DNA from 4 places in the Streptomyces sp. LMG1-1-1.1 genome. Region 2 is predicted to be linked to each of the others. Evidence: riboswitches for the same ligand, from Rfam matches in the RefSeq annotation. Region 2 holds a riboswitch; each other region holds the start of a gene.
What was found. A riboswitch is a leader RNA that binds a small molecule or an ion and turns the genes downstream of it on or off. The one in region 2 is predicted to bind cyclic di-AMP.
Positions count from the first base shown of each region.

Region 1: it holds a riboswitch for cyclic di-AMP, as region 2 does, so the genes downstream of both, MRBLMG1_RS22590 (M23 family metallopeptidase) here and MRBLMG1_RS22000 (transglycosylase family protein) in region 2, are expected to answer to the same signal.
Region 3: it holds a riboswitch for cyclic di-AMP, as region 2 does, so the genes downstream of both, MRBLMG1_RS12850 (LysM peptidoglycan-binding domain-containing protein) here and MRBLMG1_RS22000 (transglycosylase family protein) in region 2, are expected to answer to the same signal.
Region 4: it holds a riboswitch for cyclic di-AMP, as region 2 does, so the genes downstream of both, MRBLMG1_RS01535 (M23 family metallopeptidase) here and MRBLMG1_RS22000 (transglycosylase family protein) in region 2, are expected to answer to the same signal.

Region 1 covers NZ_JBFPNH010000038.1:66,608-72,106, reverse strand. Annotated here, with positions in the region: gene MRBLMG1_RS22595 (aldo/keto reductase) at 1-615, opposite strand, end outside; gene MRBLMG1_RS22590 (M23 family metallopeptidase) at 674-1,774, opposite strand; cyclic di-AMP (ydaO/yuaA leader) riboswitch at 1,786-1,932, opposite strand; gene MRBLMG1_RS22585 (PP2C family protein-serine/threonine phosphatase) at 2,134-3,345, opposite strand; gene MRBLMG1_RS22580 (MFS transporter) at 3,522-4,754, opposite strand; gene MRBLMG1_RS22575 (PLP-dependent cysteine synthase family protein) at 4,751-5,499, opposite strand, start outside.
Region 2 covers NZ_JBFPNH010000037.1:46,958-52,456, forward strand. Annotated here, with positions in the region: gene eno (phosphopyruvate hydratase) at 1-468, opposite strand, end outside; gene MRBLMG1_RS22000 (transglycosylase family protein) at 765-1,469, opposite strand; cyclic di-AMP (ydaO/yuaA leader) riboswitch at 1,473-1,646, opposite strand; gene MRBLMG1_RS22005 (transglycosylase family protein) at 1,905-2,942, opposite strand; gene MRBLMG1_RS22010 (cytochrome P450 family protein) at 3,061-4,320, opposite strand; gene MRBLMG1_RS22015 (globin domain-containing protein) at 4,409-5,499, shown strand, end outside.
Region 3 covers NZ_JBFPNH010000022.1:32,012-37,510, reverse strand. Annotated here, with positions in the region: gene MRBLMG1_RS12855 (phosphoribosyltransferase family protein) at 219-1,505, shown strand; gene MRBLMG1_RS12850 (LysM peptidoglycan-binding domain-containing protein) at 1,499-2,380, opposite strand; cyclic di-AMP (ydaO/yuaA leader) riboswitch at 2,385-2,541, opposite strand; gene MRBLMG1_RS12845 (DUF6197 family protein) at 2,912-3,529, shown strand; gene MRBLMG1_RS12840 (phosphocholine-specific phospholipase C) at 3,609-5,499, opposite strand, start outside.
Region 4 covers NZ_JBFPNH010000001.1:366,877-372,375, reverse strand. Annotated here, with positions in the region: gene MRBLMG1_RS01550 (STM4012 family radical SAM protein) at 1-1,315, shown strand, start outside; gene MRBLMG1_RS01545 (STM4011 family radical SAM protein) at 1,349-2,227, shown strand; gene MRBLMG1_RS01540 (SGNH/GDSL hydrolase family protein) at 2,214-3,008, opposite strand; gene MRBLMG1_RS01535 (M23 family metallopeptidase) at 3,175-4,170, opposite strand; cyclic di-AMP (ydaO/yuaA leader) riboswitch at 4,173-4,329, opposite strand; gene MRBLMG1_RS01530 (tyrosine-protein phosphatase) at 4,721-5,499, shown strand, end outside.

The sequences.
Region 1 (5,499 bases), on a different contig from region 2:
GAGCCCGCCCTGCTCGGCGGTGGCCAGGAGCGGGCCCTCGTAGGTCGCGCGGGAGACCAGGTTGTAGTGCGGCTGGAGGGCCACGTACCGGGTGAGGCCCTCGGCCTCGGCGAAGTCGAGGGAGGCGCGCAGCCGCTCCGGCGAGATGTTGGAGGCGGCGACGGCGCGCACCTTGCCGTCCTTCACCAGCTGGTCGAGGGCGGTGACGATCTCCTCGACGGGGACGGTCTCGTCGTCGAAGTGCGTGTAGTAGAGGTCGATGCGGTCGGTGCCGAGGCGGCGCAGCGACTCCTCCGCGGCGCCCTTGATGGTGGAGGCGGAGAGCCCCTTGAAGTGGGGGTGGGCGCCGACCTTGGTGGCGACGACGACGTCGTCGCGGTTGCCGCGGGAGGCGAGCCAGCGGCCGATGACGGTCTCGGACTCGCCGCCCTCGTTGCCCTCGGCCCACGCGGAGTACACGTCGGCGGAGTCGACGAAGTTGCCGCCGGCGGCGGCGTAGGCGTCGAGGACGGCGAAGGACTGGGCCTCGTCGGCGGTCCAGCCGAAGACGTTGCCGCCCAGGGCGAGCGGGAAGACGTGCAGGTCGGAGCTGCCCAGCGGGCGGAGAGAGGTCATGTGTCGATCAACCCCGCCGGCCGCCGGGCCTATTCCGTGCGAGCGCCCCGGGACGGTCTCAGACCGTCAGGCCCTTGGAGCGGAGCCACTGCGCCGGGTCGATGCCGTCGCCGCCGGCGGTGTGGACCTCCATGTGGAGGTGGGCGCCGGTGACGTTGCCGGTGGCGCCGACGCGGCCGATGGTCTCGCCGGTGCCCACGGTCTGACCGGCGGAGACCGTCATGGACGAGAGGTGGCAGTACCAGACCTCGGTGCCGTCGGCGAGCTCCAGGACGATCCGGTAGCCGTAGGAACCGGACCAGCCCGCGGACTTCACGGTGGCGCCGTGGACGGCCTTGAGCGGGGTGCCCGTGGGCGCGGCGAAGTCGAGGCCGGTGTGGTAGCCGGAGGACCACATCGAGCCGGACTGCATGTAGGAGGCGGTGAGGGTGTACGAGGAGACGGGCAGCGAGTAGCTCGCGGCGAGCTTGGCGAGGCGCTCGGCCTCCGCCTTCGCGGCGGCTTCCGCCTCGGCCTTGGCCTTCGCCTCCGCCTCGGCCTTCGCCTTGGCCTCGGCGGCCGCCTTCTCGGCCTCCGCCTCCTTGGCCACGGCCTCGGCGGCGGCCTTCTCGGCGGCCAGCTTCTCCGCGGCGGCCTTGTCGGCGGCGTCGGCGGAGGCCTGCTGCTGCTCGGCCTGCTGGAGGATGCGGGCGCGCAGGGCCTCGCCCGCGTCGGCGCCGGACGCGGTCCGGTCGGTCGCGTCGGTCTGCGCGTCGGCCGCCGTGGTGTAGGTGGCGGCGGTGAGCGGGTTCGGGTTGGCGCGGGCCGCGCTGACGGGCTCGCTGTCCTCGCCGGGGAGGAGGGCGCCGACGCCGGGAAGGTCGTGGGCGTCCGGGAGGTCGATGTCCGGGAGGTCGGGGAGCGAGATCGCGACCGGCGGCTTCTCCTGCGCGGTGGCGAGGCCGCCCGCGCCGACGGCGGCGATCACGCCGACGCCGAGGACGGTGGAGGAGCGGGCGAAGTTGGAGCGCTGCTTGACGACCCGGTGGCGGCCGCCGGAGCGGCTCTGCGCGCGGAGGGAGTCCTCGGTGGGATTCCACTCGGTGTCCGGGGCGGCGGGACCCGCACCGCCACCGAAGGCATCGAAGGGGGCTTCGGGTGCGGGGGTGTTGGACGCCACGGAGGGGCGCTCCTTTCCTTCCTTCTCGCCTACCGGGTTAGCTGACGGGTTCGGAGCAGGAAGGTCTCCTACGGGCACGGTCGCACAGGTGCGATGGGCCCGATTCACCCCAAGTGGTGGTTCCCCGGTTCCTTTTCAGGATTCGGCGCGTGCGCACGGTGCCGCCTCTTGCGACGGCTGAAACGACCGCGCTGCGTTATCGAACGTTAATAGACAGGGGGTCCCGATTCCAAGCCGTTCCTCTTGATCATTCATTGAAATGGGGGGGAATGGTCCGAGTTGAGCCCCCTTCAGAAACACGGCCGCAAACCCCGGCGATCTGACGTTAAGTCAATTGTTATCGCAGGGAGATCCTTCGACTACGCCTGGTCACCATGGTCGCCCGGCGGCACCACCGGCATGGTCCGGCGCCGCTCCGGCTGCCCCGCCGCCGGCCGGCTCACCGCGAGCAGCGCCATGTCGTCCGTCGAACCGCCGCCCGTGTGGAGGCGTACGTCGTCCACGAGCGCGTCGAGCAGCTCCTCCGGCCCCGGGAAGATCCGGCCGGCGAGCCGCTCGGCCGGATCGTAGAAGACGCCCTCCGCGTTCCGCGCCTCCGAGAGGCCGTCGGTGTAGAGGAGCAGGGTCGCGCCCGGCGGATACGGCCGCGCCTCGGCCCGGTCCGGCCAGGCCGCCAGGTCCCCCATGCCGAGCGGCAGCGCCGCCTCGCCCGGCTCCATGAGGTCGAGCCGCCCGTCCGCGTAGAGCATCAGCGGAGGCGGGTGCCCGCGGTTCACGACCCGTACGAACCCGCCGAACGTGCCGCTGCCGTCGGTGCGCGGGATCTCGGCGAGGACCGCGGTGGTGAACCCCTCGAAGGCGTCGAGCCCGTGCCGGCGGGTGCCCTCGCGGGCCAGCGCCCGTTCGAGGCGCTGCGCCACGCCCTCCAGGGTCCGTTCCTGTTCGGCCGCCTCCCGGAAGGCCCCGATGACGACGGCGACGGCCTCGACCGCGTCCATCCCCTTGCCCCGGACGTCCCCGACCACCAGCCGCACCCCGTGCGGGGTGTCCTGGACGGCGAACAGGTCGCCGCCGATGAACGCGTCCGCCTGCGCCGCCTCGTACCGCGCCGCGCACTGGAGCCCGCCGATCCGCTCCGCGGGCGTCGGCAGCACCGCCTTCTGCGCGGTCTCCGCGATGACCCGCGCCGAGGCGAGCCGCTCGCCGCTGCGGCGCACGACCCGGTTGATGAGGAGGGCGAGCGCGGAGACGGTGACGACGGTCAGCGTCTCGGTGAGGGCCGGGACGTCGCCGGCGGTGCCGTTGTAGACGTGCAGCCCGTAGGAGGCGAGGACGGCGGCGATCCCGGTGACCAGGGTGGTGACCATGGAGAAGAAGGGCGCGGCGATCAGCGGGGCGGCGGAGAACAGGGGCGCCGCCGTGTACGCGGGCGGTGTCTGCACGTCGAAGACGACACCGCCCATGATCACCAGCGGGGGCAGCGCACGGATGAAGCGCCGGGCGCCGCCGTACGCGGGGCGGCCCTCGCCGCGCCGACGCCCGCCGCCCGCCACTCCTTGGGGGTGCCCCACCTGTGCTCTCCTGCCCGGTCCGCCCGGCCGCGGTCCGCACCGCGCCCTCCCAGGTTGGCCGCCGCGACCCCGGAGGGCGACTCCCACGGGGCCGAGTGGCGTAGCCCCCCGGCGCCGTGGCCCCGTCACGCCGGCAGCCCCGTCGGCCCCCTCGGGCCACCGGAGCGGCGGCCCGGTCAGCCCCCGGTCGCCCCCTCGGCGAGCCGTCCGCCGCGGGCCAGCAGGGCCATCGCCGCCGCGCACACCAGGCCCACCGCGCACAGGCCGAGCCACGGCGCCGCCGACCAGCCGGTGACGTCGAGGAGCGCGCCCGTGCCCAGGTTCCCGAGGGTGATGCCGACCCCGCACACGGTGTTGTAGAGCCCGTAGTGGGTGGCGACCCACCGCCCCCGGGACAGAGCGACGACGGTGTCCATCTCGTAGGGGTAGAGCACCGCGTTCGCGACGGCGAGGACGGCCGCGCACAGCAGCAGCCCGACCGCGCCCCGGCCCAGCGCCGCCGGGGCGAGGAACGCCCCGCCCATCAGGGCGAGCCCGAGGACGAGGCACCGCTCCCGGCTCAGCCGGCGCCGGCACCAGGCCGTGATCCGCAGCTGCCCGGCGAGCGCGACCAGCGCCGAGACGACGAACAGCGCCGTCGTGAGCCCCGTGCCGTCCGCCGCGAGCGGCAGCGCCAGGTAGACCTGGAAGGACAGGACGTACGAGCCGGTCATGGCCAGCGAGAAGAACCAGAAGGTCCGGTGCGAGAGGACCGTACGGAACTGCCCCCGCTCCCCCTCCTCCCGGGGCGCGCGGGACGCCCGTACGGGAAGGTGCCGGAGTTGTACGAGGGTCAGGCCGGCGAACAGCACCGCCGCCACCACGCACGTCAGCCGGAACGACACCCCCGTCAGGGCCACCCCGACGAGCGGCCCGAGCAGGATGCCCGCCTGGTAGTACACGTTGAAGAGCGCGAAGGCCTCCACCCGCCGCTCCTCGCCCGCCTCCGCCGCGAGACAGGCCCGTACGGCGGGGTTGAACAGCGCCCCCGCCAGCCCGGTCGCGAGGGAGGCGGCGATCAGCATCGGCAGCGACTGGGCGAAGGCGAGCGCCCCGAAGCCGACCGTCCGCAGCGCGCAGCCGGCCACGATGAGCGGCTTGAAGCCGAGCCGGTCGGCGAGCGCCCCGCCGACCAGGAACATGCCCTGCTGGGAGAGGTTCCGGGCGCCCAGGACGAGCCCGACCGCCCAGGCCGCCATCCCGAGCCCGTCCGCGAGGTGCGCGGCCAGGTACGGCATCAGCATGTAGAAGCCGAGGTTGATGGTGAGCTGGTTGAGGAAGAGGAGCCGTACGGCCGGGTCGAAGGTGCGGCTCTGCCGCCAGACACCCCCCTTGGCCCGGGCGGGCGCGGCCGTGTTCGCGGTGGTCAACGGACGCGCTCCAGCACCTTGCGGGTCCAGCCGTCCACCCGCACCCCGGCCTCGTACGCGGCGGGGTCCTCGCGCACCGGGCCGTCGAGGAGGCCGTGCGCGGCGCAGTACTCGTCGTTGAAGACGGTGTCGAAGTACCGCTGCGGCCCGTCGGGGAAGACCGCCGCGATCCGGGTCCCGCGCGGCCGGGTCCTGGCCAGCCAGCCGGCGACCAGCGCGACCGCGCCGACACTCCAGCCGCCCGTCGCGAACTGGCGCGAGGCCAGGCGGCGGGCCGCCCGTACGGCCTCCGCCGGGCCCACCCAGTGGACCTCGTCGAAGGCGCCGTGGTCCACGTTCCCCGGGTGGATCGAGGAACCCAGGCCGCGCATCAGCCGGTTCCCGGCCGGCAGGCCGAAGACGGTGGAGTCGACGGAGTCCACGCCGACCAGCTCGAGGGCGGGGCTGCCGCCGGCGCGCAGGGCCCGGGAGATCCCGGCCGAGTGGCCGCCGGTGCCGACCGCGCACACGAGGACGTCGATCCGGTCGAGCTGCCCGGACAGTTCGGCGGCCAGCCCGGCGTACGCGTCGGGGTTGTCGGGGTTCCCGTACTGGTCGGGCCACCAGGCCCCGTCCAGGCTCACGAGGAGCTCGGCGACCCGGTCCATCCGGGCCTGCTGCCAGCCGCCGTGCGCGCTCGGCTCGCGCACGACGTGCACCCGGGCGCCGTGGGCGACGAGCATCCGCTCGACGATCGGTTCGAGGC
Region 2 (5,499 bases):
CGACCCACCGTTGAGGATGTTCATCATCGGAACGGGCAGCAGGTGCGCGTTCGGGCCGCCGAGGTAGCGGAACAGCGGGAGGTCGCTGGCCTCGGAGGCGGCGTGCGCGACGGCGAGCGAGACGCCGAGGATGGCGTTGGCGCCGAGCGAGCCCTTGTTCTCGGTGGCGTCCAGGTCGAACATGGCCTGGTCGATCAGCCGCTGCTCGGTGGCGTCGTAGCCGACGAGCTCCGGGCCGATCTGCTCGATGACGGCGAGGACGGCCTTCTCGACACCCTTGCCCAGGTAGCGGTTGGGGTCACCGTCGCGAAGCTCGATGGCCTCGAACGCACCGGTGGAGGCGCCGGACGGAACAGCAGCACGGCCGGTGCTGCCGTCGTCGAGGCCGACCTCGACCTCGACCGTGGGGTTGCCTCGGGAGTCCAGGATTTCCCGGGCTACGACGACGTCGATGGACGGCACGAGCATCTCCTTCTGGGATGTGACGCTGGATGTGACGCAAGGTCGATGCAGGTCGCTTGGCCTTGCGACAAGAGCCTAACCGCCTCGGGGGCTCCAGCCAGCCGGGCGCCCGCACCCTGGGACGAAAAAGGACCCAAGGGCACGCACATGGGGACGAAGGGCCTCAGATCTACTGGACGGTAACCGCCGGGGCCCCGCTACGGGCCCTCATTAAGGGGTCCGACACGACGGAACCCCGGTCCGGCGTGCACGGGGGGAAGGCACGCCGGACCGGGGTGGTCACCGCGGGAGAGTCGTCAGGCTCACTTCAGGTGGAGCTGCTGGCCCACGTAGATGAGGTCGGCGTCGGCGACGACGTCCTTGTTCAGGTCGTAGAGCTTCTCCCAGCCGCCCTTGACGCCGTGCTCCTGGGCGATGGTGCCGAGCGTGTCGCCGGCCTCGACCCGGTACTCGCCGTCACCCTTCTTGACCGTCGTGCCGGCCGGGGTGGTGACGGTCTTGCGGGCCGTGGCCTTCTTGGCGGAGGCGGCCTTCTTGGTGGCCTCGGCCTTCTTCGGGGCCTGGCGCTGCTCGCTGCGCGTGGTCGGCTCGGTGGCCGTGCGCTGGGGAGCCTCGGTAGTGCCACCGGTGTAGGCGGCGCCCGAGAGGCCCACGCCACAGCTCGGCCACGCGCCCTTGCCCTGGCCCGCGAGGACCTTCTCGCCGATGGCGATCTGCTGGGACTTCGAAGCCTGGTTGGCGGTCGAGGCGTAGGCGGTGCCGCCGTACGCGGCCCAGGTGGAGGCCGAGAACTGCAGGCCGCCGTAGTAGCCGTTGCCGGTGTTGATGGACCAGTTGCCACCGGACTCGCACTGGGCGACGCGGTCCCACTCGGAGGCCGTGGCGGCCGACGCGGTGCCCGCGGTCATCAGCGGGGCGGCGACGGCGACACCGGTGACGCCGACGAGCGTGGCGACCTGGGTGGCCTTGGAGGGACGACGGTGTTTGCCCTTGCCGGAAAACAGCATGGAGATTCTCCTCACCGACGCCTGTGAGGTGAGCTGTCGGGTTCGGGCCGGAAAGTTGCCCGGCCGCGTGTCCTAGCACGCGGCTTCACCCCAAGCCGGTCTTCGGCCGTCTGTCTCAACGGCCGGGACCGGCACTTACCTTGGGTCCCCCACTCCTGCCTTCGGCGCTGACGCGACGACTGTTCCCATCGGCCGACGGCAGGATTCGGCGTTTCGGTCGACGGGGCCCGCGGTGGCGAGCGGTTACGACCGTAGACACAGACCCACCGGAAGTTCAAAGAGGCCGATTGCGGAAATATCGCCCTTACTTGCCCTCCGGTGGGGGGCGTTTGTGCAGGTGAGAGGTGACGGAGGCAAAGGTTACGGACAGGACACGCCAGTTGAGGCGAAGAGACCCATGTCTCACTTGCCCAGAACCGGACATACAGCCCTGAACTACCCCTCGACCGAAGCCGGATCCGTCGTCAGCTCAAGGCTCTGACCAGGCAGGATCAGGTCCGGATCGGCGCCCACCGTCTGACGGTTGGCGTCATAGAGGGCCGTCCACCCTCCCGGCAGTTCGTTCGACTGCGCGATATCGGAGAGGCTGTCGCCGGGCTGCACGGTGTACGCGCCCGAAGTGTCCTGACTGTCCGTTGCGTTCGAATTCTTCGCACCGTCAGCCGAGGGCGTCGAGGAGGCGTTTTCAGCCAGCTTGTCCGTGGAAGATGCGTGTCTACCCGATTCGCCCGAGCTGCCCGGCTTGCCGGTTTCCTCCGGAGCGGCCTCGCCCCGGTGCTTGCCGGAACCCGGCGTGGCCGACGGCACGTCACCCTCCGCCCCATCGGGGGAAACGGGCGTACCGGGCGTAACGGACTCATCAGGCGTGCCGGGAGTCGTCGGCGTACCGGGGGTGACGGGCACTCCCGGGGTGACCGAGGCGTCCGGGGTCCCCGGCGTGCCGGGCGCGACGGGCGACGGGACGGCCGTGGCCGTCTTCGCCTCCCCGGCGGCGTCGGCGGAGCCCGCCGGGAGGCCGTCGGTCCGGTTCGACTCGGCGACCGGCCCCGTGGGGGCCTTCGGGACGGAGGTCGGGCCCGGGTCCACCCCGGTGCCCTTGCCGTCGTTCGTCAGGCCGGCGATCGGCGCGCAGGTGGCCCACTCGGTGCTGCCCTTGGCAAGGGCCTTCTCGGCCACCGCGATCTGCTGGGCGCGGCTGGCGAGGTCGGGGCTGGGCGCGTACGCCAGACCCCCGTTGCGCTCCCAGCTGTCCTGGGTGAACTGGAGTCCGCCGTACATGCCGTTGCCGAAGTTGGCACTCCACTGGCCGCCGGACTCGCACTCGGCCACCCGGTCCCAGGTGGAGGCGTCGGCGGCGGAGGCGGACCCCGTGGCGAGCAGCGGCAGCGCCATGGCGGATCCGGTCACACCTGCGGCGACGACGAGGGCGGGGGCCTGACGGGGGCGACGGTGTCGTCCGTTCCCGGAACGCATAGAAGCGCCTTTCGCGTGACGGCTGAAGACTGCGGTGAACGTAGCCGTATTCGAACGCTCGTCACAAGTCGATGGACCGGCGATCACGCGAAGATCACAGTTCTGATGAATCGTCAGTTCACTGGAGGGGTACGGAAGGGGAGAATTCCACCGGAAGCGTGCGCAATCCCCGCATGATGAGCCCACCGCGCCACCGCAGTTCGTCCGGGTCGACCGCAAGTCGCAGGTCCGGCAGGCGAGTCAGCAGGGTCGCCAGCGCGGTCTGCCCCTCCAGGCGGGCGAGCGGCGCGCCCAGGCAGTAGTGGATGCCGTGCCCGTACCCGAGGTGCTGGTTGTCCCGCCGGGTGAGGTCCAGCACGTCCGGTCCCGCGAACCGCGCCGGGTCCCGGTTCGCGGCGGCGAGCACCACGAGCACCGGGTCCCCGGCCGGGATCTCCTGCCCGCCGATGGTCAGCGCCCGCGTCGCGTAGCGCCAGGTCGCCATCTCCACCGGCCCGTCGAACCGCAGCAGTTCCTCCACGCCCGTCTCCAGGAGCCCCTGCTCCCCGGCCGCGAGCGAGGCCTGGAGCCCCTCGCGCTGCCCGGGGTGGCGCAGCAGCTGGTAGACCCCGTTGCCGATGAGGTTCACGGTCGTCTCGAAACCGGCGAAGAGGATGATGAAGGCCATGGCGGCGGCCTCGTTCTCGGTGAGGTGCTCGCCGTGGTCGGAGGCCTTGATGAGCCCCGAGATGAGGTCCTCGCCGGACTCCTCGCGCTTGCGGTGGATCAGCTCCGCGAGATAGCCGCGCATCTTCTTGACCGACCGCGCGACCCCGCCGCGCGGCCCCCCGCCGTGCCGGATCATCATCCCGGCCCAGTCCCGGAAGTCGTCCTGGTCCTCCGGCGGCACGCCGAGCAGGTCGCAGATCGCGTAGATGGGCAGCGGGAACGCGAACTCGTGGATGAGGTCGGCGCTCCCCCGCTCCGCGAACGAGTCGATGAGCCCGTCGGTCAGCTCCTGCACCCGCGGCGCGAACTCGGCGACCCTGCGCGGGGTGAAGGCCTTCGACACCAGCCGCCGCAGCCGGGTGTGGTCCGGCGGGTCGATGTTGAGCAGGTGGGTCATCAGCTCGGCCTTGCGCTCGCCCGGGATGCCCGTCTTCCCCTTCGCGTGCGGGGACTCGTCGTGGTGCGCCGGGTTCTTCGAGAGCCGCTGGTCCGCCAGCGCCTGCCGGGCGTCGGCGTACCGGGTCACGAGCCAGGCCTCGACCCCGCTGGGCAGCGTCGTCCGGTGCACGGGCGCGTGCTCGCGCAGCCAGGCGTAGGCGGGATACGGATCGCTCGCGAACTCCCAGGTGAAGAGCTCGGGGGCGGAGGCGGGGCCGGGAGTCGTACGCACGGCACGACCGTACAGGGATACCCCGGGAAGGCACGTTCGTGGAGAACCTGTGATCAAGGGGTACAGGTCGTGCCCTAGATTCTTGTCGGTGGACCCCCAGCTGCTCAGAGCTACCTTCGCCGTCGTCGAGAGACGCGCCGAACAAGCCGTCACCTTCTTCTACTCGCACCTGTTCTGGAACAACCCGGGTGTGCGCGAGCTGTTCCCCGCGGACATGCTCCCGCAGCGCGACCGGCTCTTCGCCGCGCTCACCCATGTGGTGACGCACCTGGAGGACCCCGGCCTCGGCCCCTACCTCGGGCAGCTGGGCCGCGACCACCGCAAGTTCCTCGCCTCCCCCGCGCTGTACGCCGCCGTCGGCGGCAGCCTGCTCGCCGCCTTCGCGCACGCCGCCGGTTCCGCCTGGAACCTGGAGGCCGAGAAGGCGTGGACCGAGGCCTACGGCCTGGTCGCCGACCTCATGCTGGCCGGCGCGGACGAGGCCGCGGCGGCCGGCGAACCGTCCTGGTGGGACGCGGACGTCGTCCGCCACGAGCGGTACGGCGACGACCTGGCCGTCCTCACGCTCCGCCCCCGTCAGCCGCTCCCGTACCTCCCCGGCCAGTACGTCAGCGTCAGCTCGCTGCGCGTCCCCCGCGTCTGGCGCACCTACTCCCTCGGCAACGCGCCGCGCTCCGACGGCACCGTCGACCTGCACGTCAGCCGCATCCCCGGCGGCGCGATGAGCACCGCGCTCGTCGAGGAGACCGGCCCGGGCGAGGTCCTGCGGCTCAGCGCCCCCGGCGGCGGCCTCACCGCCCGGACGGCGCCGGGCGGACTCCGCACCTATATATGCGCCGGTACGGGCTGGGCGCCGGTGAAGGCCCTCCTGGAGGAGGCCGCCGCGGACGAGCCGGCACTCGAGGGGCGGCTGTTCGTCGTGGCCCGCGCCAAGGAGTACCTCTACGCGCGTACGGAGGCCGAGCTGCTGAAGGAACGCCTCCCCGCGCTGAGCGTCACCTACATCACGGCCGCGCCCCGCCAGCGCCGCGACCAGGCGACCGAGCGGCTGGTCCAGGCCCTGCGGGCCTGTGTCCACTGGTCGTCCCACGACGTCTACCTCGCCGGCCCGCCCGCCTTCGTGACCGAGGTCGTTGAGGTCCTGGAGGAACTCGGCACCGACCCGGCGCGCACCCACCA
Region 3 (5,499 bases), on a different contig from region 2:
GCCGAACGCCGAACGCCGAACGCCGAACGCCGAACGCCGAACGCCGAACGCCGAACGCCGAGCGCCGAGCGCCGAGCGCCGAGCGCCGAACGCTGACCGTCGGCCGGTCACCCGCCGACCGCCCGCCGGGGACGCGTCTACTCTGGAAGGAGGGGCAAGGGACGGGCACGCCGTTCCTCCCCGGGCCCCGGCCGCGCAAGGCGGAAGGGCGGCGGACCATGTTCTTCAGCGATCGCACGGACGCGGGCAGACGGCTCGCCGCCCGGCTCGACCACCTCAAGGGCCAGGACGTCGTGGTCCTCGGACTCCCGCGCGGCGGGGTACCGGTCGCCGCGCAGGTCGCGGACGCCCTCGACGCGCCACTCGACATCTGTCTGGTACGGAAGCTGGGGGTGCCCCAGCAGCCGGAGCTCGCGATGGGCGCGCTCGGTGAGGGCGGCGTGAGGGTGCTCAACGAGCAGGTGCTCCGGCACGCCGGGGTGGGCGAGCGCGCGCTCGCGGCGGTGGAGGAGCGGGAGCACGTCGTGCTCGAGGAGCGCGCCGCCCGTTATCGGGGCAGCAGGCCGTCCGTGCCGCTCGAAGGCCGGACCGTGGTCGTCGTCGACGACGGCCTCGCCACGGGGGCCACGGCGCTTGCGGCGTGCCGGGTGGTCCGTGCCCGGGGAGCCGCCCGGATCGTGCTGGCCGTCCCGGTCGCGCCGGAGGGGTGGACGGCGCGGCTCGGAGGCGAGGCCGACGAGACGGTCAGCGTCCACGCGCCCGGGGTCTTCTACGCGATCGGCCAGTTCTACCGGGACTTCGAGCAGACCGCCGACGCCGAGGTCATCGCGTGTCTGGACCGCAGCCGTGCGGCACGGGGCCCGGTGGTGCGGGACTCGGACGTGAGGGTCGCGGTCGACGGCGTCACGCTCGCGGGGCGGCTCGCCGTGCCCGACGGGGCCGTGGGGATCGTGCTGTTCGCCCACGGCAGCGGGAGCAGCCGACACAGTCCCCGCAACCGGGCGGTCGCGGAGGTGCTCAACCGGGAGGGGCTCGGGACCCTGCTGTTCGATCTGCTGACCGAGGCCGAGGCGGGCGATCGGGCGCATGTCTTCGACACGCCGCTCCTGGCCGGCCGGCTCTCGTTCGCCACGAAGTGGCTGGCCGAGCAGCCGGTGGGCGCCGGCCTCCCGCTGGGCTACTTCGGTGCGAGCACGGGAGCGGCCGCCGCGCTGTGGGCGGCGGCCGATCCGGATTGCGCGGTGAGCGCCGTCGTGTCGCGCGGTGGCCGGCCCGACCTCGCGGGGGACCGGCTGGCCGGGGTGCGTGCTCCCACGCTCCTGGTGGTGGGCGGTGACGACGCGCTGGTGCTGGACCTGAACCGGAGGGCCGGTTCACTGCTGCGCTGTGAGAACAGGCTCGCCGTGGTCGAGGGCGCCACGCACCTCTTCGAGGAGCCGGGTGCCCTGGAGGAGGTGGCGGAGCTCGCCACCTCCTGGTTCACCGGGCACTTCCGGGGTCAGTAGGCGCTGTTGACGTTGTCGATGGAGCCGTAGCGGTCGGCCGCGTAGTTGCACGCGGCGGTGATGTTGGCGACCGGGTCGAAGAGGTCCATCGACGTGCCGGGCACGTGATAGGCGAGGAAGGTCGGCTCGATGACCTGGAGCAGGCCCTTGGAGGGCGTTCCGGCCGCCGCGTTGGAGTCCCAGAGGTTGATGGCCTGGGGGTTGCCGGAGGACTCGCGCATGACGTTGCGGAGGATGCCGTCGTACGAACCCGGGATGCCCCGCTGGGCCATGATGGCCAGCGACTCGCGGATCCAGCCGTCCAGGTCGTCGGTGTAGTTGGTGGCGGCGGCCGGGGCCGCGGCGGGGGCGGCCTGCGCGGCGGAGGCACCGGTGGAGGCGCCCGTGGTGGCCGGGGCGGACCGGCGCTCGGAGCGGCTCGCCCGATCGGGTGTAGCGGTCTTCTTCTTCGCCGGCGCAGGAGTGACCTTCGCGGAATCCCGACGAAGCGTCAACTCAAGGCCCGGATGAATAAGTGACGGATTGTCACCCACGGCGCTCCGGTTGGCCCGGTAAAGGCTCTTCCAGCCGCCCTGAATTCCCTTCTTCCGGGCGATGAGGGAAAGCGAGTCGCCGCGGACGACGGTGTAGGTGCGGGCGGCGGCCGGGGCGGCGGGAGCCTTGGCGGCGGTCGGCGCCGCGAAGGCGGGGGCTGCGACGGCGGGGGCCGCGACGGCGCGGGCGGTGAATTCCGGGGCTCCGGAAACGGGAGCGGCTCCGGCCACGGCGGGGGTGATCAGCGGCAGGGCAAGGGCGACGCCGCCCGTGCCGGCCAGCGCGAGTCCCTGGGAGACGGGGCGGCGTCGGGGGCGGCGGTGCTTACCGTGAGCAGGCATGACGGATTCCTCTCCGGCGCCTGCGGGGTGAGCTGTCGGGTTCGGACGGGAGCTGTCCGGCCGCGCGCACGCGGCTGCACCCCGAGCCGTTCCGGATTTCCGGACCGGCGTATTCGTGGGTCCCCCGCTCCTGCCGTCGGGTGAAAAGGGGAGGTATTTCGAGCGGTGGCAGGATTAGGCGATCCGCTCGAATGGAGGTGACCGTAGGCCAGTAATGCGGCGGATAACAAGGGGACGGCAGCCCGTGGCGCGGCGAAAGGATCACGTAATTCAGGGAATTCAAGATCGGCCACCCGTCCGGCCCGTCGAACTCCCGTGTCTCCCATGGCCTGCGGACATTCCGATCACCGGGGCGAATCCGGCGAAGTGAGTCGCATCACCAGGTTCCCAATGTCCGAATATGCACGGTAATTCTGTTAATGGTGAAGTGGGTGGAAAAGGCCTTGTGGGCGGGTGTGCACTCAAGGGCAAAAGTGGCAAAACCGACATTTGTCCTGAACGATGGACCCACCCCGACCGAGGAGCCGCCGGATGTCGCCCGCCCTCTCCACGCCCAGCCCCGACACCGTCGACCGCGAGGCCGCCGCGCTCTACGACAGCGCCGTCTGGCAGCGCATCGTCACCGACTGGACGACCGACGAGCCGCTCGTTCCCGACGCTCCGCCGCGAGAGCCGGAGAGCTGGCGGAAACTCCTCACGGTGCCGGTGGAGAGACTCGTGGCCGACGCCCTCGACGCCCTGCCGCCGCCCCTCCCCGCCGAACCCCGCCTGCCGGGCCGCGTCGGAGCCGTACTGCCGGACCGGCTGCACGTCTGGCGCCGCATCGGCCGCACCGACCTGCGCCCGTCGGTCCACCTCGGCTACGCCCGTCGCGTGCTCACGGAATGGGGCTGGCAGAACGCCCCGTACAAGCTGCGCGACGCGCGCGGGGCGCGGTGCGTCTGCGGCGCCCTGCTCGCCGCGCACCGTCTCGGCCACGGGAGCGCCGACACCATGAACGAAGCGGCGGCCTGGATCATGACCGAGCTCCGGTCGCGGGGCTGGAGTGAGCTGATCGGACCGTGGAACCGGGCCCCCGGCCGTACGGCGGACGACGCCGTGGCCCTCCTGGACGCCACCATCCACCGGGCCGCGCAGGCCGGCCGCTGACGACGGCGGACCGCTAACCGCTAGGGGGGTGACGATCGCCGGGCGGCACCCGAGGGCGCCGCCCGGCGGACGGGAGCGGTCAGCCGCTGATGCTCGGCGCTCCGGTCTCGATGTGACCGGTGTACCGGCGCGACCAGGTGCCGTCGATGTCGGCGACGATCGTGAAGTCGTACCAGCCGCCGTTGTAGGCCACCGCGTTGAAGAAGTCCTCGCGGGTGGAGTTCGCCGGCACCGTGTACGTCCACGGCCCGTCCGAGCGGTAGGCGTTCGACCGGATCGTGAAGGTGACCGGACCCCCCGACGCGTTGGTCATCCTGAACCACAGGGCCGTCTTGCCCGTCCCCGGCTCGGTCGCGAACCGGGCGGCCACCTCCACGGCCTTGCCCGCCTTCGAGGCGTCGCCGATGAAGCGCCGCAGGAAGCGGTTGGGGCCCATCATCGAGACGTCGTACTTGCCCGACCCCGAGCCGAGGCCGATGTTGAAGTAGTCGGAGGCCGTGCCGCCCGGGTCGACGGTGTACTGCCAGGCGGCGGTGTCGCGGTACTGGTGCGGGTGGATCGAGAAGTGGGCCGCGCGCCGGGCCTCGGAGCCCTGGTTCGTCATCGAGAACCAGGCCAGGATCTTGCCGGCCGCTCCGAACTCGAACCGGTCGAGGTTCCCGTTCACCTGGTACGGCACCGCGCGGGCCGGTCGGGTGCCGGACTCCTGCGCGGGCAGGGCGTTGTTCTGGGGGGCCGGGTTCGGCAGCGGTCCGCAGGTGGCCTGGCCGATGACCTTCGCCGTGGAGGGAAGGCCCGTCGGCACGCCGTACACCGGGTTGGCGAAGTCGAAGACCCCCGTCAGATCGCCCGTCACCTTCCTGCGCCAGGCGCTGATGTTGGGGCACGTGGCCGGTGTGCCGAGGGCCGCCGTCCAGGTCTCCATGAAGCGCAGCACGGAGGTGTGGTCGAAGACCTCGGAGCTCACCCAACCGCCGCGGGTCCACGGGGACATGACAATCATCGGGACGCGGAAGCCCAGGCCGATCGGCGCGCCGTCGAGGTACTCGCCCGGTGTCCCCGGCGGGGCGACCGGAGGCGGCACGTGGTCGAAGAAGCCGTCGTTCTCGTCGTAGTTGAGGAAGAGCACCGTCGAGTCGAAGACCTCGGCATTGGCGGCGAGGGCGCGGTAGACCAGGTCGACGAAGTGCGCGCCGTCCCCGGGCGGGGCGTAGGGGTGCTCCGAGAACGCCTCGCTCGCGACCACCCAGGACACCTGCGGCAGCGTGCCCGCGACGACGTCGGCGCGGATCGCCGCGGCGATGTCGTCCGGGGTCGAGCCGGTGACCTTGGGCACCGATCCCATGCCCCGGTCGTACAGCGGGTCCCCGGGCCGCGCGTCGGTGAACTTCTCGAAGTACGCGAGGCCGTTGTCGCCGTAGTTGTCCTGGGCGTTCTGGTAGACCTTCCAGCTCACCCCGGCGCGCTGGAGCGCCTCGGCGTACGTCTCCCAGGTCAGGCCCGACTCGTCGCCGCCGTCCTTGCTGGTGCCGTCGATCTTGCCGCTCCAGAGGAAGGTGCGGTTGGGGCCCGTGGCGCTGAGCGCCGAGCAGAAGTACGCGTCGCAGATCGTGTAGTGATCGGCGAGCGCGTGGTGGAAGGGGATGTCCCCGCGGTCGAGGTGGCCGAGGGTCCGGGTGTTGCCCACTCCCGTCACCCAGTTGTCGAGGCGCCCCTTGTTCCACGCGGCGTGCTGTGAGGTCCAGCTGTGCGGCAGGTCGCCGTTGCACTGCGCGAGCGTCTCGCCGTCGACACCGCCGGCGGGCGGGGTGTCGCTCAGCTTCCAGGGGTAGTGGCGGCCGCCCCAGTTGGGCTGGTTGAACGTGCCCCAGCCGCCGGGCAGGTTGCCCGCGGCGCGGTCGGCGAAGCCGCGGACGCCGCGCAGGGTGCCGAAGTAGTGGTCGAAGCTGCGGTTCTCCTGCATGAGGATC
Region 4 (5,499 bases), on a different contig from region 2:
GTACCGGAGCTACGTCTACGCCTACCCGCACAAGACGGCGTACCGGGAGCTCCCCGGGCTCCCGGAGCTGGCCTGCCTCTGGGCGGACGAGCCGAAGGACGCGCTCTCCCTCTACGCGCACATACCGTTCTGCGAGGTCCGCTGCGGCTTCTGCAACCTCTTCACCCGCGTCGGAGCCCCCGACGGGCTGACGACCCGGTACCTGGACGCGCTGGACCGCCAGGCCACGGCCGTACGCGAGGCCCTCGGCGACGGCGGCCCGGTGCGGTTCACTACGGCCGCCTTCGGGGGCGGCACGCCCACCTTCCTGACCGCCGGCGAGCTGGAGCGGCTCTGCGACATCGCCGAGAAGCGGATGGGGGTGGACCTGCGGGCGGTGCCGCTGTCCGTGGAGACCTCGCCCGCGACCGCGACGGCCGACCGGCTCGCCCTGCTCGCCGAGCGGGGCGCGACCCGGCTGAGCATCGGCGTGCAGAGCTTCGTGGAGGCCGAGGCGCGGGCGGCGGTCCGGCCGCAGCGCCGTGCCGACGTGGAGGCCGCGCTCGGCCGGATCCGGGACAGCGGCGTCCCCGTGCTCAACATCGACCTGATCTACGGGATCGACGGCCAGACGGAGCGGTCCTGGCGGGTCTCCCTGGACGCGGCCCTCGCCTGGCGGCCCGAGGAGCTGTACCTCTATCCGCTGTACGTGCGCCCGCTCACCGGCCTCGACCGGCTCCAGGACCCCGCGGCCGCCGACCGCGCCTGGGACGAGCAGCGGCTCCGCCTCTACCGGTACGGCCGGGACCACCTCCTCGCGCACGGCTACGAGCAGGTGTCGATGCGGATGTTCCGCCGCGCGGACGCCGGGCCCGCGGGACCCGACGACCACGCCTGCCAGACGGACGGCATGATCGGCCTGGGCTGCGGGGCCCGCTCGTACACCTCGGCCCTGCACTACTCCTTCGACTACGCCGTCGGCATGCGGGAGATCCGCTCGATCATCGACGTCTACACGGAGACGGAGGACTTCTCCCGCGCCCGGCACGGCTACGGGATGACGGAGGCGGAGGCGAGGCGCCGTCACCTCCTCCAGTCGCTCCTCCAGGCGGAGGGCATGCCCGTCGACGGGTACGAGGAGCGGTTCGGCTCCTCTCCCCTGGCCGACTTCGGCCCGGAGCTCGCCCGCTTCGGGGCGTTCGGCTGGCTGGACACGGACGCGCCGGCGGGGCTGCTGCGGCTGTCGCCCGAGGGGCTCGCGCACTCGGACGGGCTCGGCCCCGAGCTCTTCTCCCCCGCCGTACGGGCCGCGATGGCCGCGTACGAGGCGAAGTAGCGGGCCGGCGTGCACCCGGACCCGTCCTCGGGCATGGACCTGACCGTGCTGTACCGGGGCCCGCTCTCCTCGTGCGACTTCGACTGCCCGTACTGCCCGTTCGCGAAGCGGCGGGACACCCCCGAGCTGCTGCGCGCGGACCGGGCGGCGCTCGAACGGTTCACCGGGTGGGCGGCCGGGCAGACCGGTGACCGGCTGCGGGTCCTCTTCACGCCGTGGGGCGAGGGGCTCGTGCGCTCCTGGTACCGGCGGGCGCTGGTCGGGCTCTCCCGGCTGCCGCACGTGGAGCGGGTGGCCATCCAGACCAATCTGAGCTGCCGCACCGACTGGCTGGCGGAGGCGGACCCGGGGACCGTGGCGCTCTGGTGCACGTACCACCCGGGCCAGACGCCGTACGAGCGCTTCCTCGCGAAGTGCCTCGACCTAGCCGGGCGGGGCATCAGGTTCAGCGTCGGCGTGGTCGGGCTGCCCGAGCACGCGGCGGACGCCCGCCGGCTGCGCGCCGCGCTGCCGCCGCACGTGTACCTCTGGGTGAACGCGGCGGAGGGGCACACGTACACCGACGCGGAGGCGGCGGAGTGGACGGGGATCGACCCGCTCTTCCCGTACAGCCGACATCCGCACCGGTCGGCGGGTCTGCCCTGCCGCACGGGCGAGTCGGTGATCTCGGTGGACGGCGAGGGGACGGTCCGCCGCTGCCACTTCGTCAGGGCGGAGCTGGGGAACCTGTACGACGGCTCGTACCGCGCCGCCCTGCGCCCCCGGGCCTGTCCCCTCGCCGTCTGCGACTGCCACATCGGCTACGTCCACTTGGAGACGCTGCCGCTGTACGACGTGTTCGCCGGCGGGGTGCTGGAGCGGATCCCCGCCGTCGTTCCCCCGCCGGCCCTCCCCCGGACTACAGGGGCATGAGGTCGGGGCGCTTGGCCTCGACGTGGTCGCCGGAGCTCTCGCCGCGGAGGCGGCGGCCGATCCACGGGACGAGGTACTCCTTGGCCCAGTGGATGTCGTCGCGGCGGACTTCGAGGGTGCCGCGCGGGGGGACCGGGGGCCAGGGCTGGTCCGGGTCGGCGGGCACGGGCAGGCCGAGGACCTGGGCGGCGCGCAGCGCGACGCGGGTGTGGCCGTCCGGGGAGAGGTGGAGCCGGTCGTCGTCCCAGGCGCGCCGGTCCTGGACGGACTTCAGCGACCACAGGTCGAGGACCGGGCAGCCGTAGCGGTCGGCGATGGCCCGGACGTGTCCGTTGTACGTGGCGATCTTGCCGCGCAGGTGCTTGAGGAGGATCACGTCGCGGGTGTCGAAGCCGGTGGTCACCATGACGGTGCCGACGGCGGAGGTCAGGTCGGCGACGGCGCGTTCGAAGCGCTCGGCGACGTCGTCGGGGTCCGTGCCGGGGCGGATGATGTCGTTGCCGCCGGCGCAGAAGGTCACCAGGTCGGGGGCGAGTTCCTTCGCCCGGGGGACCTGTTCCGCCACGATCTGGTCGAGGAGGCGCCCGCGTACGGCCAGGTTGGCGTAACGGAAGTCGTCGTGCTCCGGCAGCTCGTCGGCGAGCAGGACCGCGAAACGGTCCGCCCAGCCGACGTACGTCCCGTCGGGCCCGGGGTCTCCGACGCCCTCGGTGAAGCTGTCACCGATCGCCGCGTACGACCCGAATGCGTTCTTGTCTGTTGATCTCGAATCGTCTGCCACGGGACCACATCCTTCCTCTTCGGATGTGACCTACGCGACCGTAAGGAGGGGTTGACGCAGGGTGACATATGCCACCGATAAAGATTCTCCCAAGCCGGAATACGGCGGCGGCCCGGCACGCGCGTGCCGGGCCGCCGGAGGTGTCCGCGTCGGGGGGGCGTCCGCGTCAGACGGCGACACCGTGCTGGCGCAGGTAGGCCAGCGGATCGATGTCCGAGCCGTAGTTCGGCGTGGTGCGGATCTCGAAGTGCAGGTGCGGGCCGGTGGAGTTGCCGGTGGAACCGGAGAGGCCGATCTGCTGGCCGCCGGTGACGGTCTGGCCGGACGAGACGGAGAGGGAGGAGAGGTGGGCGTACTGCGAGTAGTTGCCGTCGGCGTGCTGGATGACGACCTCGTTGCCGTAGGCGCCGCTCCATCCGGCGGAGACGACCGTGCCGGCGCCGACGGCGCGGACGGTGGTGCCGGAGGAGGCGATGAAGTCGACACCGGTGTGGTAGCCGGAGGACCACATCGAGCCGGAGGCGTGGTACGGGGTGGAGAAGCCGCCGCCGGCGACGGGGGTGACCCAGCCGGAGGCGGAGGTCGAGGAGCCCGACGACTGCGCGGTCTGCGAGGACTGCGAGGTGGCGGTCTCCGTGGTGGCGGCGGCCGGGGCGGAGGAGCGCTCGCTGCCGCGGGAGGCGCGCGGGGTGTCGCCGTTCTTCGAGCTCTGCGTGCTCTTGGGGGCGGCCTTGGGCGCGGTGCTCTTCGGGGCGGCGGGCGCGGAGCCCTTGGCGCCGAGGGTGAGCTTCATGCCGGGGAGGATCAGCGAGGGGTTCTCGCCGACGACCTGGCGGTTGTCGGCGTACAGCTTCTGCCAGCCGCCGGCGAGGTGGTGCTCGGCGGCGATCTTCGACAGGTAGTCGCCGCGGACGACGGAGTACGTCTTCGGCGCCGTCTTGGCGGCGGCGGGGGCGGCCTCGACCACGGCGGGGGCCTTCACCTGCGCGGCGGCGGTGACGGCGTGGGCCGGGACGGCGGCCGGAGCGGACTGCTCGGCGGCGTGGGCCCCGGTCGCTCCGAGGAGCGGGAGGGCGACGACGGCGCCACCGGTGCCGGCGACGGCGAGTCCACGGGTGAGGGGGTTGATCCTGGGACGGCGGTGCTTACCCTTCGCGGGCATGGCGAATTCCTCTCCGGCGCCTGCGAGGTGAGCTGTCGGGTTCGGACTGGAGATGCCCGGCCGCGTTCTCACGCGGCTTCACCCCTAGCCGTCCTGCATCGCGGGACCGGCGTACTTCCTGGGTCCCCCGCTCCTGCCACACATGGGTGAGTGAATTCCGGACGGTGGCAGGATTCGGCGGTCCGACCGGATTGACGGTGACGCTAGACGAGCGGGGTCGGCGCGAACAAGCCACTGTTTTCGAGGGGGATTCCCCGGCGTGCCATTCGGCTCGAATTCCGGTCACCCTGTGTGGATGACGGTCCTTCGATTTCCTTTTTGCGCACGGCATTTGCTCCGGACGGTCGGCCACGATCCGTCACCTTTATGACGCTGCTCACGCGGCCCGACCCATCTCGCCTGCAACCAGGGCGCGTTATCCCCAATGCCTTAATTCGGACAGATCGCCCATTACCGTCCGAGGGGGTGCGCCCGCACCGCCCCACCGGGATGATTGCCCCTGGAACCGATCTCGTGTCGGGCACCCGAACGACGACACCCAGGAGCATCCGTGACGCAGCAGCTTCCGCAGGTCCCGCCCACCGAAGCGAACGAGCCCGAGCTGGCGGCGGTCCGCAACTTCAGGGACGTGGGCGGCCTGCCGACGACGGACGGGCGCGCCGTGCGCGCCGGCCGTCTCTTCCGCAGCGGCCACCTCGCCCACGCGACCGAGAGCGACGCCGCCTTCCTCGCCACGCTGGGACTGCACACCGTCTTCGACTTCCGCAACGAGGCCGACCGGAAGGTCGAGGGCGCGGACGTCGAGCTGCCCGGCGTACGGAACGTGAACATACCGCTCAACGACCCGGCCGACGGGAAGGAGTTCTGGAAGCTGGTCCGCGACGGCGAGATCGAGCAGCTGCGGGAGATCCTCGGCGACGGCAAGGCGGCCGCCCGGATGTCCGACTCGTACCGGAAGATGGTGGTCGAGCGGGCGTGGGAGCACAGCCGCATCCTGCACTCCATGGCGGAGGAGAGCGTCCCCGCCCTGATGCACTGCGCGGCCGGCAAGGACCGCGCCGGGCTCTCCATCGCGATCACGCTGCTCGCCGTCGGGGTCGAGCGGGAGGCGATCGAGGCCGACTACGTGAAGTCGAACGACCCGCACCGCCGCTACAAGGTGCGCCGCAGCTCCACCTCCCCCGACGCGATGTCGCCCGAGGTGATGGAGCTGCTGAGCCCGCTCTTCGACGCGCGGGTGGAGTACCTGCGGGCCGCCTTCGAGACGATCGAGGCGACCTGGGGCACGGTGGACACCTACCTCACGGAGGGCCTGAAGCTGACCCCGGA